2 regions of the Bacillus sp. 41-22 genome follow, and region 1 is predicted to be linked to the other one. Evidence: a T-box and tRNA genes for the amino acid it is inferred to sense, from the RefSeq annotation. Region 1 holds a T-box; the other holds one or more tRNA genes.
The links. The T-box of region 1 lies ahead of tyrS (tyrosine--tRNA ligase). A T-box ahead of a tRNA ligase gene usually reads a tRNA of that ligase, here a tRNA-Tyr.
Positions count from the first base shown of each region.

Region 2: it has a tRNA-Tyr gene. The T-box ahead of tyrS (tyrosine--tRNA ligase) is inferred to sense a tRNA for this amino acid. The anticodon was not compared.

Region 1 covers NZ_CP084035.1:4,470,392-4,480,545, forward strand. The annotation lists gene ezrA (septation ring formation regulator EzrA) at 1-74, opposite strand, end outside; partial or broken gene LCF45_RS22895 (LysR family transcriptional regulator substrate-binding protein) at 323-841, opposite strand; partial or broken gene LCF45_RS22900 (EamA family transporter) at 840-1,148, shown strand; gene refZ (forespore capture DNA-binding protein RefZ) at 1,160-1,798, opposite strand; gene LCF45_RS22910 (GAF domain-containing protein) at 1,946-2,425, shown strand; gene megL (methionine gamma-lyase) at 2,625-3,803, opposite strand; gene rpsD (30S ribosomal protein S4) at 4,202-4,804, shown strand; gene LCF45_RS22925 (hypothetical protein) at 5,184-5,312, opposite strand; gene LCF45_RS22930 (YjdJ family protein) at 5,498-5,800, shown strand; gene tyrS (tyrosine--tRNA ligase) at 5,879-7,135, opposite strand; T-box leader at 7,205-7,433, opposite strand; gene LCF45_RS22940 (hypothetical protein) at 7,511-7,756, opposite strand; gene LCF45_RS22945 (RNA polymerase sigma factor) at 7,737-8,282, opposite strand; gene LCF45_RS22950 (hypothetical protein) at 8,263-8,718, opposite strand; gene LCF45_RS22955 (maltose acetyltransferase domain-containing protein) at 8,786-9,343, opposite strand; gene acsA (acetate--CoA ligase) at 9,444-10,154, opposite strand, start outside.
Region 2 covers NZ_CP084035.1:149,433-159,586, reverse strand. The annotation lists gene cdaA (diadenylate cyclase CdaA) at 1-236, opposite strand, end outside; gene rocF (arginase) at 485-1,378, opposite strand; partial or broken gene LCF45_RS00940 (glycerate kinase) at 1,649-2,790, opposite strand; tRNA gene LCF45_RS00935 (tRNA-Ala) at 2,916-2,988, opposite strand; tRNA gene LCF45_RS00930 (tRNA-Gly) at 2,999-3,070, opposite strand; tRNA gene LCF45_RS00925 (tRNA-Lys) at 3,076-3,151, opposite strand; tRNA gene LCF45_RS00920 (tRNA-Gln) at 3,157-3,231, opposite strand; tRNA gene LCF45_RS00915 (tRNA-Tyr) at 3,297-3,380, opposite strand; tRNA gene LCF45_RS00910 (tRNA-Val) at 3,397-3,472, opposite strand; tRNA gene LCF45_RS00905 (tRNA-Glu) at 3,478-3,552, opposite strand; tRNA gene LCF45_RS00900 (tRNA-Thr) at 3,576-3,648, opposite strand; tRNA gene LCF45_RS00895 (tRNA-Asn) at 3,653-3,727, opposite strand; rRNA gene rrf (5S ribosomal RNA) at 3,737-3,852, opposite strand; rRNA gene LCF45_RS00885 (23S ribosomal RNA) at 3,944-6,865, opposite strand; rRNA gene LCF45_RS00880 (16S ribosomal RNA) at 7,012-8,563, opposite strand; gene LCF45_RS00875 (hypothetical protein) at 8,788-9,006, opposite strand; gene pdaB (polysaccharide deacetylase family sporulation protein PdaB) at 9,199-9,963, shown strand; gene kbaA (KinB signaling pathway activation protein KbaA) at 10,088-10,154, opposite strand, start outside.

The sequences.
Region 1 (10,154 bases):
ATCACAAGCTCTATCATGAGCAGCACTAGAATAGAGCTTACTACAATGATAACGATCGTCAGGATAGAATCCATGCAAAAAAGCCTCCTAGTTATATCTCTTTTTTTGTCCGTTCCGTTTATGAAATGGAAGGCATTATGTATAAAAAGGGAATTCCCCTATATTTAACAACTAACAATGTTCTAATCATACCATGTAATGACGTGTTTTTGACCTAGTTTTTTTTAAAATTTCATGTTTCTTTACATGTGATTGTAATATTTCTTAATATTCCACTTATTCCATTATCCGTCCTCAAATGAATGCAATAAAGGTAAGACTTTTACGGGCAGTTAATGCAGGATAACGAGCTCTCTTTCATATGAGAGACGAAATAAATCTTTCGCATTAGTGGTGGTTCTACAGAAATCGCACGTACGTTACCTTGCATTACGGCTTACTGTAAAGCGGTTTCCGGAAGCAATGTTATACCAAGTCCAGCTCCTACCATCGCAATTATTGGTTTCGCGCCCATACATTGAAACACATTCATAATCATTTTCCTTACATCACATATTTCTGGGTATACAATTAGCTGTTCATTTTGCAACTCTTCCATTCGGATTACCTTTTTCACTCTATACGGATGATCATTTGAAACAGCACAAACGATTTTTTCTTCCCGCATTTCTTTTATATATGTAGCGCCTTCTACTACTGAATCGATGAACATCGCTTCAACTTTTCACTCTTTAAATAACTCTATTAATACTTTCATATGCTCAATTTTCCATTCTATTTCATATGTATCCTCTAATAAGTCTTTACACTTTGATATGTAATGAGCCGCTAAACTCGGTACAAATAGAATTTCTGTACCGTCACTACATACCGTTATGAGCGTTCGTTTTGAACTCCTTTATATGTCGATTGTTGCGGGGGGTATCACTGTATTTTGCTGGAACACGGGAAATCGATATATTTCATCTATTAACGGCATATTATTTATGAATTTAGTTCCTGTATTTGCACTTATCGGTTCTATGTTTCAAAGTTATACTGTCGATAACATAGAAATTGCCGTTGCCTCATTAACAATTATTGCGCTAGTATGCAACAATTTATGGCAAAGAAAACAACATATAAAAATCCCCACCTCAGTTCGTTAGGTGGGGATTTTTCACATATGAACAGCTCTTGGTAGTTCATAATACATACTCGCTTTATATAATGTTCGTTCCATCCATTGCTCAATTTCCTTCGTATACATTTCTAAGAAAAACGTCTCAGACGGAAATGAGTGTAGCACCTCTGATATATATTGTGGATATAAAAACGGCATATTCATCATGCCTTTTAATTGCGTCATAAACATTGTAAAAGATACCTTTTTAAATTCTTGCTTCATTTGTCCTTGTTTAATGATTTGCTCTATATAATATCTTTCTCTAGAAAAATAAACGGTCATCACTTCACGAATTAATGTCGTATCAAGCGAAAGCTCTCTATAAAAAAAACGTGTCAGTTCTCTATTATCAAATTGATATCGTAAAATCCCGCGCACCATTTGCACCATCACATCTTTAGCCGATAAATATTCTCTCTGTTCAAATGACGTTTCAATTACGTGAATATATCCTTCTAAAAAATCAGTAATAAGCTGTTCTAATAACCCTTGCTTTCCAGCAAAATAATATGAAATATTCGCTACATTCACATCCGCTCGCTTTGCAATTTCTCGCACCGACGTTCCATCATAACCTTTCGTGTTAAACAACGATATTGCCGCATCAATTACTTTTTGTTTCGTCTGTTTCATGCGCTCACTTCCTCTCAATGAACAGCTATAGTTTAAATTTCTTGACTTTTAAGACAAATTCCTTTAATTTTCTATCGACAAAGTCATGTGAAATACATCGTATTTTGCTATCGTTTTACATATCTCGCTAAAAAGGGAGTTGTTTCCATGTTTACAAAAGAAAGTTATGCAGGATCTCGTGAAGAGCAATATGAGACAGTAATTAAACAACTGGATGCATTATTAACTGGCGAACCGAACGTAGTCGCAAACTTATCAAATGCGTCCGCACTATTAAATCAATTTTTAGATCGCGTTAATTGGGTTGGCTTTTATGTAACAGAAGGAAATCAGCTTGTTCTTGGACCATTCCAAGGAATGCCAGCTTGCGTGCGTATTCCGTTCGGACGTGGTGTTTGCGGCGTTGCAGCTGAAACAAAAACAACGCAACTTGTAGCAGATGTTCACCAATTCCCAGGACATATCGCTTGCGATAGTGCCTCTAATTCTGAAATCGTTGTACCGATTATAAAAGAAGGAAATATCATTGGTGTGCTTGATATTGATAGTCCTGAAAAAAATCGTTTCGATGAAGTAGATCAGCACTATTTAGAAAAGTTTGTGGAAACACTCCTAAAACATATTTAATAAAGAAAAGAGTGAGCTATCGATTACGTACGTAACGTACGAAACCGATAGCTCACTCTTTTTTATCCCGCATTAACGAGCAGTAAATTCGGCGAATACAAGGAAGTTAAGTGGGAGATAACTGCCCGTAAAAGCCCGATTGGTGAGGGCTAATAATCAGCCGGGGATGGACAAAACCCCCACTGATTAAAGTTTCATTTTATTGATTACTAACAGTAGATATCTTCTTTAGTGCCTGTTCTAAATCAGAAACGATATCTTCCCATGATTCTAAGCCGACAGATAGGCGTATTAAATTATCAAAAATACCCATTTCTTTTCTTAGTTCAGCCGGAATAGCTGCATGTGTCATCGTCGCTGGATGCTGAATTAACGTTTCTGTATCACCTAAACTTACGGCAATTGTAATAAAATGGAGGTCATTGATAAACGACTGTGTTTCCTCTTTTCCACCTTTAATTGAAAAAGAAATAACGCCCCCACCTCGTTTCATTTGCCGAGATGCTAATTCTCCCTCCGGATACCAAACACCTTCTACTGCTTCATGATTTTTCAAAAACGATACAATTTTTTCCGCATTATCACAATGACGATCCATTCTTACTGCTAATGTTTTTAATCCGCGTAACAATAACCACGCGTCAAACGGCGCCATAATACCGCCGATATCTTTTCGCATCGGACGGATTTTGTCAGCTAACGTTTTCGTTCTACAAATTGTTACACCCGCTACAACATCCCCGTGACCACCAATATATTTTGTCGCACTATGGACGACGGCGTCACAACCAAGTTCAAGAGGTCTTTGTAAATAAGGTGAACAAAACGTATTATCAACAATAACAAGTAAGTCATTTCGCTTCGCTACCCCGATCACCTTTTCTAAATCAATTAATTTCATCGTTGGATTAATCGGTGTTTCAACGAAAATGAGCTTTGTATTTGGACGAATTTTATTTTCAATATCAGTCTCTGTCTCCATATCACAAAACGAATGAGTAATCATAAATTTCTCTTCTAATACTTCTAAAAAACCGTACGTACATCCATATAATCCATTTGAACAAATAATATGATCTCCAGCCTTTAGAAAACCGATTAACGTTGCTGAAATGGCTGCCATACCTGAACCGAACGCCAGCGCTTCCTCTCCACCTTCTAAAACAGCCATACGTTCTTCAAATAATTTCACAGTTGGATTCCCAAGCCTTGAATAAATATAAGATGGATCTTCTCCCGCAAAACTCGCTTCCCCTTGCTGTGCTGTCTCAAACGTAAATGTAGAAGTTTGAAATAAAGGTGGTGTTAAACTCCCTTTATTTTCATTTGATTCATATCCATGATGAATTAATGCTGTCTCTATATGTTTCTTTTTCATAAAAACATCCCCCTTATGTCTTTATTGCCACATATCCACCAGGAAAAATCTGATGAACGTTTTTACTACATTTTATGTAAGCGTTTTATTTGTGTTTCTATCTTTTCTTTTATATTGTTTTAAATTCCTTCTTGTTAATTTCCAAAATTTATCTGCATAAAACAAAAAGGGAGTCTCTTGACGAAACTGTAAGTAAAAGATATAATAGCGTTTGTGTAAAATAAAAAGGCAGCCTTGTAATGTGAGTTTATCGTTTGTATTTTGTTCCTCTGCGGAGGTGTATCTCGTAACTCCCTGCTGCTGGAGCGAAGGTACATGAAAACAAAATACCCGTAAATATCGATTACGTCTGTTTTTATTTTACGAAAATAAAAACATTTTTAAAGGAGGAGTCAACTATGGCTCGTTATACAGGTCCAGCATGGAAACTGTCTCGTCGTCTTGGAATCTCTCTAAGCGGCACAGGAAAAGAATTAGAAAAACGCCCTTACGCACCAGGTCCTCACGGTCCTAACCAACGTAAGAAACTTTCAGAATACGGTTTACAATTACAAGAGAAACAAAAACTTCGTCACATGTACGGCATGACTGAACGTCAATTCCGTCGCACATTTGACCAAGCAGGTAAAATGCCTGGTAAGCACGGCGAAAACTTCATGATCCTTCTTGAAGCTCGTCTTGACAACCTAGTTTACCGCATGGGCTTAGCTCGCACTCGTCGTGCAGCTCGCCAATTAGTAAACCACGGTCACATCACGGTTGATGGCGCTCGCGTAGATATCCCATCTTACCGCGTTAAACCTAACCAAACTATCAGCGTTCGCGAAAAATCTAACAGCCTTGTTGTTGTTAAAGAAGCGATCGAAGTTAACAACTTCGTACCAGAATACTTAACTTTCGATGCTGATAAGTTAGAAGCTACTTACACTCGTCACGCTGAGCGTTCTGAGTTAGCAGCTGAAATCAACGAAGCATTAATCGTAGAGTTCTACTCTCGTTAATCTCGGTACTCTGCAAAGAGTATTATTAAAAGCCTTAGGAACCTTGTTTATCAAGGGTCCTGGGCTTTTTTTATTTATATAAATATCGTATGTATAGTAAGATACTTCAAGGAAGTTTTTTCATGAGTTATGGATAATCGTCCTTACTTCTCTTTTATTCATTCCAACGATTGGATTCTCTTTAATACTAGCTCCGTTTATTGTGCAAAATTTTATAATCCATCTTCATTACATGCTGTTATACTTATTTCCTTAAACATATAATCATTTCATTTTCAGACTACTCCTTTTTTCATTACTTCCAAATTATATCTCAATAGAAAAAGCTACCAAAGAAACTAAAACGTTCTCTCTGGTAGCTTTTATTTATATATTAAAATTATTTATTTTCCTCTTTTTGAACATATACATAAGCATCTTTCTGCTCTTTATGTACATCAACCTTCGAATGCTCTGCAAGCTGACCAGCATTTAGCAAAGAAAAAATAATGAGCGCTTCTAGTGACATTTTGTTTTACCACTCCTTTCTATTTGTTATACGTTTATCATATCGCTTACATGTGATTTCCGTATGAACTCGAAAAGGAGATTACAACAAAAAGGTTACAGGATTGCTAACTATATTTTATCTACAGAATAGTTTATTAAGGCAAATTATCACGTTATAATAACCATAAAATGGGGGTGTTTTTTTTGACAATAAACCAAATGGTTCAGTTAGGCAGTGCATTTATGCTGTTTATTACTTCAGCACTTATGAGTTGGTATCAAGGGAGTAATTTAATAGATAATCCTGATGAATGGAAATATAGCGCTAAGTTTACGAATTATTTTAAAGGGTACGTTTCACATTATGACGATATTTATCAAATCGATTTCTTTATATATGCGGCAAAATTTTATCCCGGGGCATTTGTCGTTATGCTAATTAGCTTACTTTACATGCTCGTATTAATTCTTCATATTCTATTTAAAAGAAATCATGAGGCAATTTAAATGCATACATAAAAACCCCGAACGATAGACTTTTCAGCCTACCATTCGGGGTACTATTTGTTTTAAATTCGTTTCTGATTAGTAACGAATTAAGAAATATTTCTTCTTACCGCGGCGAATGATTGTAAATTTACCTTCGATGCGGTCGTTTTCTGTTACAACGTAGTCTAACGCTTGTGTACGCTCACCGTTTACGTAGATTGCACCGTTCGTTACATCTTCACGTGCTTGACGTTTAGATGGTGAAATTTTGCTTTCTACAAGTAAGTCGATTAATACTGTATCTTCTGCAGTACGTTCTACAGATGGTACGTCTTTGAATCCTTGCTCGATTTCGCTTGCAGTAAGTTCTGCTACAGAGCCACTGAATAATGCAGCTGAAATTTTAATTGCTTGCTCTAACGCTTCTTCGCCATGAACAAGTTTTGTCATTTCAGATCCTAATGATTTTTGTGCTGCACGTTTTTCTGGTGCTTCAGTTACTTGCTTTTCAAGCTCAAGAATTTCTTCATGAGATAAGAATGTGAAGTATTTTAAGTATTTAACAACGTCGCGGTCATCTGTGTTAATCCAGAATTGGTAGAACTCGTAAGGAGTTGTTTTCTCTGGGTCTAACCAAATTGCACCGCCTTCTGTTTTACCAAACTTCGTACCGTCAGATTTTGTAACTAGTGGAATTGTTAAACCGAACGCTTTCGCATCTTCTTCTGATTTACGGATTAATTCAAGACCAGCTGTAATGTTACCCCATTGGTCACTACCACCGATTTGTAGACGGCAATTATGGTTTTGGTATAAGTTTAAGAAGTCGTATGATTGTAAAATCATATAACTAAACTCAGTGAATGAAATACCAGTATCTAAACGAGATGCTACTGTATCTTTTGCTAACATATAGTTTAAACCGAAGTTTTTACCGATATCGCGTAAGAATGAAATTACATCTAAGTTACCAAGCCAATCATAGTTGTTAGCCATTGTTGCTGGGTTGTCCACGTTTTCAAACTCTAAGAAGTTTGAAAGTTGGTTTTTAATGCTTTCTGTGTAGTAAGCAACTGTATCTTTCGTATTTAATGTACGCTCTGCTTTTTTACCACTTGGGTCACCGATCATGCCAGTACCACCGCCAACAAGTGCAATTGGTTGGTGACCAGCTAATTGGAAACGACGTAACATTAATACTGGTAACATATGACCGATGTGTAAGCTATCCGCTGTCGGGTCGAAACCACAGTATAATTTAACGCTTTCTTTTTCTAATAATTGCTCAAGTCCCTCAGCATCTGTTTGCTGATTAATTAAACCGCGAAATTCAAGATCTTGTAAAATACCCATATCCTACATACTCTCCTTTAAGTTCATTACTGGCGTGAAGGTTGAAAACATAAAAAAATCGCCCCTTAAATAAGGGACGATTTTGATTATCGCGTTACCACCCTAGTTGCAGGCAAAAAAAGCCTACCACCTTATTTACATAACGGCTTAGCACCGTCTTTTCCCTTTTGAATACACTTCAATCGAAAAAAGATGCTCTAGGGGCGTAATTCGCGATCATCTATGTGCTGATTTCCACCGACCATCAGCTCTCTAAAACAGGGAAATGATCACTACTTCTCCCTTTCCACGCTCAATTATTCATATACTTTTCTTTATACCATCATTTATATAGGCGTGTCAAATAGAGGTATGAGTTCTTTCCCTACCAATCCTTTATAAAGTCGCAAGGAATATCGTAATAAGAGAAATAACTGGAACACCAACTAATAACGACACATGAAACACAACCGATAAATCATTCCCAATCGTCGCTTCCACAGGATCTTTCGCTGGAGAAGCAAGAAATCCAAGAAATCGCTCGAAGCGGCTTACCGTTTTTGGAAAATCCGGTATTTCTACATGATCGCTATCTAAATGCTGCTTTAATTTATATTCATTCTTAAAGGGATTTTCGTTCAATTTCATCCACCTCCAGCAATTGTTTTAATTTCTTTATCCCGTTATGAAGTCTCGACTTCACTGTTCCAACAGGAATATCCAGTACCTCTGCAATTTCTTTTTGCTGCATATCATGATAATAAGAAAGAATCAGGACCGCTCGCTGTTCTTCAGGAACTTTCAAAATTGCTTCTCTTACCGTAAGCCGGTCTTCGTGGGAAAACTCTACCTCTTGCATTGGTACTAAAAACGGTAAGAGCGAACGCCACTTTTTTCTTCTATTTAATTTATTAATCATAAGACGGTAACCGATTTGAAATAAATACGTTTTAATTTTTCCTTTTCGGGTTTCATACATATGTTTCTTACGCTCTAGAGTCAAAAACGTATCTTGAACGAGATCTATACTCAGTTGTTCATCACGATTAAATCGATACAAAAATGTATATAGCGCTGGTTTGATTAAAACATATAGTTTTTCTCCAGCTTGCTTATCTCCATTTTGGTACGCAAGCATGAGCTCCTCCTCAATCCCAATCTGCGCCATTTTTTTTGATCTCCTTTATTCCTTTTAACGTTAATGAAATACGGGAAATTAAATATGCACTTGCGACAATGACCCATGCTTGTGACTGATTCGTAAAAAATTGAATATATGGGTTTTGAATCGTATGGCCGGTTGAAACTAAAATATTTAACGCTAGCACACATATACATGCATACACTGCAAGACAGACCGAAATTGTATCAAATACATTCCAACGAAAATATATTTTTGTTTTTGTAAAATCAATTTTATTTCCATTTTTTCGTACAATATACTTCTTATCAAACGGAATAAGGATTGAAAAAATAACAATCATAATAATCCCAAATGTAATCATTGAAATTTTAAATCCAATTGGTATAGGTAATAACATACCACAAGAAAACACAACTATAATTCCAATTAAAGCAAAAGTAAGCATCAATTTATTGGACATATAAAAATCCTCCCTCATCTATTCTTTCATAAATGTATACAGACGAGGAAGGCGCTTCGTTCAAATATTATTTTATTTTTTTTATGATTCTCGCAGGATTCCCGCCAACTACTACATTATCTGGCACATCTTTCGTTACAACAGCGCCAGATGCGATGACAGCATTATCTCCAATTGTTACGCCCGGATTAATAATCGCTCTTCCGCCAATCCATACGTTATCGCCAATTGTAACTGGTTTTCCGTACTCTGATCCGCTTATGCGCTCTACTGGATCAAGCGGATGCGTTGCTGTATAAATGTGAACACCTGGAGCTAACATACAGTTCACTCCGATTGTAACTGGGCATACGTCTAAAATCGTACAGTCAAAGTTTGCGTAAAAGTTTTCACCAACGTGAATGTTATAACCGTAATCACATCTAAAAGAAGATTCAAGATGAATGTTATCTCCAGTCGTTCCGAATAATTCTTTTACGATTGCACTACGTTCTTCTAGCTTTACTTCTGGTGTTTCATTTAATTTTCTCGTTAATATACGAGCTTGCTCCCTGTCCTTTACTAAAACTGGATCAGCCGGTATGTACATTTCCCCTTGTATCATCTTTTCTTTTTCTGTTTTCATCATACTATCCCCTCTAACTCATATATATAAGTTGAACAACTACATCATAACATAAAAAAAAGAAAGGTCTGAACATATTACTTGTTCAGACCCTTCCTTCTTAATCTTCCATCGTTGATAAGTCACCTGTTGGTAAGTTTAGCTCCCAAGCTTTTAATACACGGCGCATAATTTTACCACTTCTCGTTTTCGGTAATTTATCTCTAAATTCAATTTGTCTTGGCGCTGCATGAGCTGCTAGGCCTTTTTTTACAAATTGACGAATCTCTTCTTTTAATTCTTCAGATGGTTCGTATCCCACGCGAAGCGCGATAAATGCTTTAATGATTTCCCCGCGTACTGGATCAGGAATACCAATTACACCAGCTTCTGCTACAGCAGCATGCTCGATTAATTTACTTTCTACTTCAAACGGACCAACACGCTCACCTGATGTCATAATTACATCGTCAATACGTCCTTGGAACCAGAAGTATCCATCTTCGTCCATATAAGCTGAGTCACCTGATACGTACCAATCTCCCGGCATGAAGTAAGAATCATATTTTTGTGGGTTATTCCAGATTCCACGCATCATAGCTGGCCAACCTTTACCAATCGCTAAGTTCCCCATTGTGTATGGAGGCACTTCATTTCCTTCATTATCAACAATCGCTGCTTTCACACCCGGAATTGGTTTCCCCATTGAGCCTGGACGGATTTCCATACAAGGATAGTTACAAATAACTTGTCCGCCTGTTTCTGTCATCCACCACGTATCATGAATACGAAGTCCAAATGCGCTCATACCCCAGCGAATTACTTCTGGATT
Region 2 (10,154 bases), 940 kb from region 1:
ATAATAACGGCTAAAAATCCCCACGTTAATACTTGTTCCGTTAGCCAATATAGCGTATGCAATTCAAGTAAAATACTAATCATCCGGACGACAATAATAACTGTAATACCTTTTAAAAGTTGCACAGCCTTCGTGCCCCGAATTATAAGAATTAGCTTATATATAATAAACCATACAACAGCAATATCTAATGCCGTACTAAGATATTTCAAAATGGTCGTATCTTCAAAAGGCATGCTAACCCTTCCTCCTACTTACGAGCAATTCTATCCATATATTGAAATATTATTTTATGCTCTATCTGTATGTATTTCCAACAACTAGTTAATTATACCATACATGAACCAAACGACAATTACAAACGCCCCCCTTTAGCTTAAATTGGTAAGATGTCAAACTTTCTTATCCTACAGTATAATATAAGTCATTATTATACGCCTATTTTCAAATAAAAAAAGCAACTTCTCAGTTGCTTTTCTTACATTTATTTTAGTTTTTCACCGAACAAAGAACCCATTAAAGCAACCGCTGTTGTTGCTGTTCTGTTTCTCTCATCTAAAATCGTATTTACTTCAACAAATTCAGCAGATGTAACAATATCAGCTTCTGCTAACATCTCCATCGCTAAGTGGCTTTCACGATAAGATAGACCACCAATTACAGGTGTTCCAACTCCTGGTGCGTCATGAGGATCAAGCCCATCTAAATCTAATGATAAATGAACACCGTCAGTATGAGATAAATACGCAATTGTTTCTTCCATAACAGCCGTCATACCCATACGATCAATTTCATGCATTGAGAATACTTTAATGCCTTCTTCACGAATAAAGTCCTTTTCTCCTTCATCTAATGCACGTGCACCTATAATTACAACGTTCTCTTTTTTTACTTTCGGGTATGCCCCGTATAAATCTACAAGTGAAGAATGTCCATAACCTAAACTTGCAGCAAGTGACATACCGTGAATATTTCCAGATGGTGATGTTTCTTCTGTATTTAAATCACCGTGTGCATCATACCAAATAACACCTAAATTTTTATAATGTTTCGCCACACCAGCTAGCGTACCGATAGCAATACTATGATCACCGCCTAATACAAGTGGAAAACGACCTTCTTCTATAATATGATCAACCTTAGTCGCTAGTTCATTACATACAGTTGCAACTTGAGTAAGGTTTCGTAACTTTGTATTTTCATCTACTTCTTTTTCTCTCTCTATACATATATCTCCCATATCTTTTACGTCATATCCAATTTGTTCAATTCTTTCAACTACCCCTGCATAACGGATTGCGCTTGGTCCCATATCAACCCCGCGACGCATCTGTCCTAAATCCATTGGAACTCCAATAACTGAGATTTCTTTTTTCATAGATAGTATCCCCCTTTTATGCCTTCACTAAATATTTTAAATCTTTTATATAGTCTGACTCAACTCGACATTTTTCTGCATGGATATACATTTTATTCACTTATATTTACGTTGGACTCCCGATTTTTAAACTATTCTATGTATAAAGTTAACTTAATGAACCAACTAACTTTTCTATCAGCTAATATTTTTATCCGTGCCTTTCTCCATCAATACCTAGAATTACACAAAACATCCTCAAATAACTGAATTTAAAAAACACTTCTACACTTAGAAGCGTTTTTCTGATGCTAGTTTCCACACTGCTGCAATATTTCTCGCTGTCATTTCTATATTCTCTTCTGCCCTTTTATATGCCTCTTCTAATGTCATTGGACTTGCTGTAATACTAAATACTGCATCAATTCCCTTTTCATAAACAATTGTATAGTTCGGAGATACAGATCCACCAATAGCAATTACAGGAATATGACGGCATTTCGCCCGCTTCGCGACACCAACAGGAGCTTTTCCATAAGCTGTTTGTTCATCTATCCTTCCCTCACCAGTTACAATAAGATCGGCACCCTCTATACACTTATCAAAATTTGTATAATCTAATACAATTTCAATCCCTTTTCTTAGCTGTCCCTTTAGTACTGCAACGACAGCGGCTCCCATTCCTCCAGCTGCCCCTGCACCAGGTATTAGGGACACATCAAAAGATACGTACTGTTTAAGTATATTAGCATAATGTTTTAAATTCCCGTCTAGCTCTTTCATCATCTCTACATTCGCACCCTTTTGTCTCCCAAATACAAAAGACGCTCCCTTTGGTCCAACTAATGGATTGTCGACATCACATGCTGCTTCTAGCTTTATATCCTTCAAACGTGTATCCATACGAGAAAGGTTAAGAGCAGTAATCAAATGTAATGTTCCTCCAGAGGGCTCAATTACTTCACCTTTCCTATTAATAAACTCTACGCCTAAAGCAGACAACATACCTGCCCCACCATCATTTGTAGCACTTCCTCCAAGCCCTAAAATAATGTGTTTAGCTCCTTGATCTAATGCATGTAATATCAGTTCACCTGTCCCTTTTGTCGTTGTAATAAGTGGGTTTCTCTTTTCAATTGGAACGTGTTGTAATCCTGATGCTGCCGCCATTTCAATAAATGCTGTCTCCTTATCCTTAGACATTCCATAATAGGCTTGCACACTCCAAGCGGCCCTGTCACATTAAGTGATATAATGCCCCCCATTGTAGCACCAACAAGAGATTCGACCGTTCCTTCACCTCCATCTCCAATTGGTACTTTAACGTACTCTGCTTTAGGAAAAACTGCTGCAAAACCCCTTTCAATAGCTTCACATACCTCTATAGCTTTCAGGCTTTCTTTATATGAATCCGATGCAATGACAACTTTCATAATTATCCCCCCTTATTCAATCCCTTTTTTTCATTTTAAACGATATACGGAAAAGTTTCCTTTTTGAGTGGAATTTAAACACAAAAAAAGCTTACATCATTTGATGTAAGCTTTTCCTATTTATATGGAGCCTAGCGGGATCGAACCGCTGACCTCCTGCGTGCAAGGCAGGCGCTCTCCCAGCTGAGCTAAGGCCCCTTAGTAATTAAGCGGAAGACGGGATTCGAACCCGCGACCCCAACCTTGGCAAGGTTGTATTCTACCACTGAACTACTTCCGCGAAAATGGTGAGCCATGAAGGATTCGAACCTTCGACCCTCTGATTAAAAGTCAGATGCTCTACCAACTGAGCTAATGGCTCGTAAATGGCTGGGCTAGCTGGATTCGAACCAGCGCATGACGGAGTCAAAGTCCGTTGCCTTACCGCTTGGCTATAGCCCATTAATATTTACTAGTATGGTTATCTTTTCAAAAAAATAAACCCTCTCAGGTTATTTTAAAGAAAATGGTGGAGGGGGGCAGATTCGAACTGCCGAACCCAAAGGAGCGGATTTACAGTCCGCCGCGTTTAGCCACTTCGCTACCCCTCCGACATTTAAAAATATATGGTGGAGGATGACGGGATCGAACCGCCGACCCCCTGCTTGTAAGGCAGGTGCTCTCCCAGCTGAGCTAATCCTCCAAAAGTGGTGACCCGTACGGGATTCGAACCCGTGTTACCGCCGTGAAAGGGCGGTGTCTTAACCACTTGACCAACGGGCCAAAAAAAAACAAAACTTTTCCCAAGCTTCCAACCGGGCTTGAACCGGTGACCTCTTCCTTACCATGGAAGTACTCTACCAGCTGAGCTATGGAAGCATAATGGCTCCGCAGGTAGGAATCGAACCTACGACCGATCGGTTAACAGCCGATAGCTCTACCGCTGAGCTACTGCGGAATAATATAAGCCTGGCAACGTCCTACTCTCACAGGGACAAGGTCCCAACTACCATCGGCGCTAGAGAGCTTAACTTCCGTGTTCGGTATGGGAACGGGTGTGACCTCTCTGCCATCATTACCAGACTTTTAACATTATACACATTCTTTTGAGAATGTCAAAAGGAATTTTAAATATATATTCCTTCAAAACTAGATAACATTAGCTTCATATTATATGGTTAAGTCCTCGATCTATTAGTATTCGTCAGCTCCACATGTCACCATGCTTCCACCTCGAACCTATCAACCTGATCATCTTTCAGGGATCTTACTAGCTTACGCTATGGGAAATCTCATCTTGAGGGGGGCTTCATGCTTAGATGCTTTCAGCACTTATCCCTTCCGCACATAGCTACCCAGCTATGCCCTTGGCAGAACAACTGGTACACCAGCGGTGCGTCCATCCCGGTCCTCTCGTACTAAGGACAGCTCCTCTCAAATTTCCTGCGCCCACGACGGATAGGGACCGAACTGTCTCACGACGTTCTGAACCCAGCTCGCGTACCGCTTTAATGGGCGAACAGCCCAACCCTTGGGACCGACTACAGCCCCAGGATGCGATGAGCCGACATCGAGGTGCCAAACCTCCCCGTCGATGTGGACTCTTGGGGGAGATAAGCCTGTTATCCCCGGGGTAGCTTTTATCCGTTGAGCGATGGCCCTTCCATGCGGAACCACCGGATCACTAAGCCCGACTTTCGTCCCTGCTCGACTTGTAGGTCTCGCAGTCAAGCTCCCTTATGCCTTTGCACTCTACGAATGATTTCCAACCATTCTGAGGGAACCTTTGGGCGCCTCCGTTACACTTTAGGAGGCGACCGCCCCAGTCAAACTGCCCACCTGACACTGTCTCCCGGGTCGATAAGACCCGTAGGTTAGAATTTCAATACAGTCAGGGCGGTATCCCACCAGCGCCTCCACCGAAGCTAGCGCTCCGGTTTCAATGGCTCCCGCCTATCCTGTACAAACTGTACCAAAATTCAATATCAGGCTACAGTAAAGCTCCACGGGGTCTTTCCGTCCTGTCGCGGGTAACCTGCATCTTCACAGGTACTATAATTTCACCGAGTCTCTGGTTGAGACAGTGCCCAAATCGTTACACCTTTCGTGCGGGTCGGAACTTACCCGACAAGGAATTTCGCTACCTTAGGACCGTTATAGTTACGGCCGCCGTTTACTGGGGCTTCAGTTCAGAGCTTCGCTTACGCTAACCCCTCTCCTTAACCTTCCAGCACCGGGCAGGTGTCAGCCCCTATACTTCGCCTTACGGCTTCGCAGAGACCTGTGTTTTTGCTAAACAGTCGCTTGGGCCTATTCACTGCGGCTTTCCGTTAAGAAAGCACCCCTTCTCCCGAAGTTACGGGGTCATTTTGCCGAGTTCCTTAACCAGAGTTCTCTCGCACACCTTAGGATTCTCTCCTCGCCTACCTGTGTCGGTTTGCGGTACAGGCACCTTTTATCTCGCTAGAAGCTTTTCTTGGCAGCGGGGAATCAAAGACTTCGCTCCATAAGGAGCTTCCCCATCACAGCTCAGCCTTCACGATAAGCGGATTTGCCTACTTATCAGCCTAACTGCTTGGACGTGCACAACCAATCGCACGCTTCTTCTATCCTTCTGCGTCCCTCCATTGCTCAAACGATAAAGAGGTGGTACAGGAATATCAACCTGTTGTCCATCGCCTACGCCTGTCGGCCTCGGCTTAGGTCCTGACTAACCCTGAGCGGACGAGCCTTCCTCAGGAAACCTTAGGCATTCGGTGGACGGGATTCTCACCCGTCTTTCGCTACTCATACCGGCATTCTCACTTCTAAGCGCTCCACCAGTCCTTCCGGTCTGACTTCACTGCACTTAGAACGCTCCCCTACCACTGATACCATTGGTATCAATTCGCAGCTTCGGTGGTGTATTTAGCCCCGGTACATTTTCGGCGCAGAGTCACTCGACTAGTGAGCTATTACGCACTCTTTAAATGGTGGCTGCTTCTGAGCCAACATCCTAGTTGTCTAAGCAACTCCACATCCTTTTCCACTTAATACACACTTTGGGACCTTAGCTGGCGATCTGGGCTGTTTCCCTCTTGACTACGGATCTTATCACTCGCAGTCTGACTCCTAAGGATAAGTCATTGGCATTCGGAGTTTGACTGAATTCGGTAATCCGATGAGGACCCCTAGTTCAATCAGTGCTCTACCTCCAAGACTCTTACACTTAAGGCTAGCCCTAAAGCTATTTCGGGGAGAACCAGCTATCTCCAGGTTCGATTGGAATTTCTCCGCTACCCACACCTCATCCCCGCACTTTTCAACGTGCGTGGGTTCGGGCCTCCATTCAGTGTTACCTGAACTTCACCCTGGACATGGGTAGATCACCTGGTTTCGGGTCTACGACCACGTACTAAACGCCCTATTCAGACTCGCTTTCGCTGCGGCTCCGCCTCTTCAGCTTAACCTTGCACGGGATCGTAACTCGCCGGTTCATTCTACAAAAGGCACGCCATCACCCATTAACGGGCTCTGACTATTTGTAGGCACACGGTTTCAGGATCTCTTTCACTCCCCTTCCGGGGTGCTTTTCACCTTTCCCTCACGGTACTGGTTCACTATCGATCACTAGGGAGTATTTAGCCTTGGGAGATGGTCCTCCCAGATTCCGACGGAATTTCACGTGTTCCGCCGTACTCAGGATACATTCAAGAGAGAACGAAGTTTCGACTACGGGGTTGTTACCCTCTGTGACGGACCTTTCCAGGTCGCTTCGTCTACCTCGTTCCTTTGTAACTCCGTATAGAATGTCCTACAACCCCAAGAGGCAAGCCTCTTGGTTTGGGCTAGATTCCGTTTCGCTCGCCGCTACTCAGGAAATCGCATTTGCTTTCTCTTCCTCCAGGTACTTAGATGTTTCAGTTCCCTGGGTCTGTCTTCCATACCCTATGTATTCAGGTAAGGATACCATACCATTACGTATAGTGGGTTTCCCCATTCGGAAATCTTCGGATCAAAGCTTACTTACAGCTCCCCGAAGCATATCGGCGTTAGTCCCGTCCTTCATCGACTCCTAGTGTCAAGGCATCCACCGTGCGCCCTTTCTAACTTAACCAAACTAAAATTAAAAAAATATGAGCTACACTGTTATCTAGTTTTCAAAGAACATACATTTAAACTTGAGAGATAGTTCTCTCAAAACTGAACGAAACAAAACAAGTCAACGTTTATTGATGAACTGCGTTCATCAATTCTCCATAGAAAGGAGGTGATCCAGCCGCACCTTCCGATACGGCTACCTTGTTACGACTTCACCCCAATCATCTGTCCCACCTTAGGCGGCTGGCTCCATAAAGGTTACCCCACCGACTTCGGGTGTTACAAACTCTCGTGGTGTGACGGGCGGTGTGTACAAGGCCCGGGAACGTATTCACCGCGGCATGCTGATCCGCGATTACTAGCGATTCCAGCTTCATGTAGGCGAGTTGCAGCCTACAATCCGAACTGAGAACGGTTTTATGAGATTAGCTCCACCTCGCGGTCTTGCAGCTCTTTGTACCGTCCATTGTAGCACGTGTGTAGCCCAGGTCATAAGGGGCATGATGATTTGACGTCATCCCCACCTTCCTCCGGTTTGTCACCGGCAGTCACCTTAGAGTGCCCAACTTAATGATGGCAACTAAGATCAAGGGTTGCGCTCGTTGCGGGACTTAACCCAACATCTCACGACACGAGCTGACGACAACCATGCACCACCTGTCACTCTGCTCCCGAAGGAGAAGCTCTATCTCTAGAGTTTTCAGAGGATGTCAAGACCTGGTAAGGTTCTTCGCGTTGCTTCGAATTAAACCACATGCTCCACCGCTTGTGCGGGCCCCCGTCAATTCCTTTGAGTTTCAGCCTTGCGGCCGTACTCCCCAGGCGGAGTGCTTAATGCGTTAACTTCAGCACTAAAGGGCGGAAACCCTCTAACACTTAGCACTCATCGTTTACGGCGTGGACTACCAGGGTATCTAATCCTGTTTGCTCCCCACGCTTTCGCGCCTCAGTGTCAGTTACAGACCAGAAAGTCGCCTTCGCCACTGGTGTTCCTCCATATCTCTACGCATTTCACCGCTACACATGGAATTCCACTTTCCTCTTCTGCACTCAAGTCTCCCAGTTTCCAATGACCCTCCACGGTTGAGCCGTGGGCTTTCACATCAGACTTAAGAAACCACCTGCGCGCGCTTTACGCCCAATAATTCCGGATAACGCTTGCCACCTACGTATTACCGCGGCTGCTGGCACGTAGTTAGCCGTGGCTTTCTGGTTAGGTACCGTCAAGGTGCCAGCTTATTCAACTAGCACTTGTTCTTCCCTAACAACAGAGTTTTACGACCCGAAAGCCTTCATCACTCACGCGGCGTTGCTCCGTCAGACTTTCGTCCATTGCGGAAGATTCCCTACTGCTGCCTCCCGTAGGAGTCTGGGCCGTGTCTCAGTCCCAGTGTGGCCGATCACCCTCTCAGGTCGGCTACGCATCGTCGCCTTGGTGAGCCGTTACCTCACCAACTAGCTAATGCGACGCGGGTCCATCCATAAGTGACAGCCGAAGCCGCCTTTCAATTTCGAACTATGCAGTTCAAAATATTATCCGGTATTAGCCCCGGTTTCCCGGAGTTATCCCAGTCTTATGGGTAGGTTACCCACGTGTTACTCACCCGTCCGCCGCTAACTTCATAAGAGCAAGCTCTTAATCCATTCGCTCGACTTGCATGTATTAGGCACGCCGCCAGCGTTCATCCTGAGCCAGGATCAAACTCTCCAATAAAGTTAGTTTGTCTAGCATCTAAAAATAAAAATTGACGTTCACGTTGTTTGTTTCGTTCAGTTTTCAAAGAACTACTTAGTCGCTCATTTGCGACTTCCTTATGTTAACATCTTCATTTTTCGATGTCAACTAAGTTTTTTAATTTCTTTTTTGTCGTTTTCTGCGTTTCTGCATCAGCGACGTTTATTAATTTATCATATCCTTACTCTTAGCGTCAACACTTTTTAATAAAAAAATCTTTTTCTTACATAACGAATACATTCTTCCCTATTAGCAACTCTCCGAAATAAACAAAAAATGATTTTATACCTTTCTTCCATCGCCTTTTTTACAACGCTATGTATACGCTCATCTTCAAAATCAAATAAAAGTTCCTCTAACTCTCTCTTCAGTATGTATTCAATTTCTTTTTTCTCTTCCTTCGTCAACATAATCCCAAGCAAATTATCACCCCAATAACTCCTTACGTGTACCGATAAACGCCCACTCATTTTCAATTATCAATACTGTATCATCAAAAAACAAAATTCTATCACTCATTATATCCACCACTTACGATATTAATCCCTTGTTCTCTTTTTTTAATTTAAAGCATATATGTAACTGAAAAGGATTGGACAAAGGGGCGTAATATTATGTTTTTCTTTTTTATTACGAGTAAAAGAACATTTAAACACATTAGCTTAATAATCGTACTTTCCTTATTTACAGCATGGCTACTCTTTTTAAAAACATATTCACATGAATCTGCTTTTTCAACTGCTACTGGCCCTAAAGTGATTTACAAAGGGGACACTGCAAAAAAACAAGTTGCATTCACGTTTGACATTAGTTGGGGGGACAAAAAAGCTATTCCAATCCTTAATACACTCAAAGAAAGAGAAATTAAGAATGCAACCTTCTTTCTCTCTGCTGCATGGGCTGAAAGACACCCTGATATTGTCGAACGCATCATGAAAGATGGACATGAGATTGGTAGTATGGGCTATAATTACACATCCTACACTTCACTAGAAGCAAATGAAATACGACGAGATCTTTTGCGGGCACAAGATGTTTTTACGAAACTTGGCGTAAAACAAGTCAAGCTATTACGTCCACCTAGTGGCGATTTTAACAAAACAACTCTTAAAATAGCGGAATCACTCGGATACACCATCGTTCATTGGAGTAACAATTCAAATGACTGGAAAAATCCCGGCGTAAATAAAATCATTTCCACAGTCTCTAGCAATTTAAAGGGTGGAGATATCGTCTTATTACATGCTTCTGATTCTGCCCTTCAAACAAATAAGGCTTTACCATTACTCTTACAAAAATTAAAGAGCGACGGATATGAACAAACATCTGTATCACAACTTATTTCCAACACAAGTACAAAAAGTGAAGATATTAAGTAGTTCCTTTCTACACGGTTCTTCACACATAAAAAGCTCTGCTATCTTTTGTTAAGATAGCAGAGCTTTTTTATCCTAGCATTTACAGACGATAAGAATCTGGATAATTAAAAATCCACTCTCCTCATTAAGCTGACTTACTCTTTTGTCCAATTAAACGATGCAATACAAGTAACTGATATGAATTACATAAT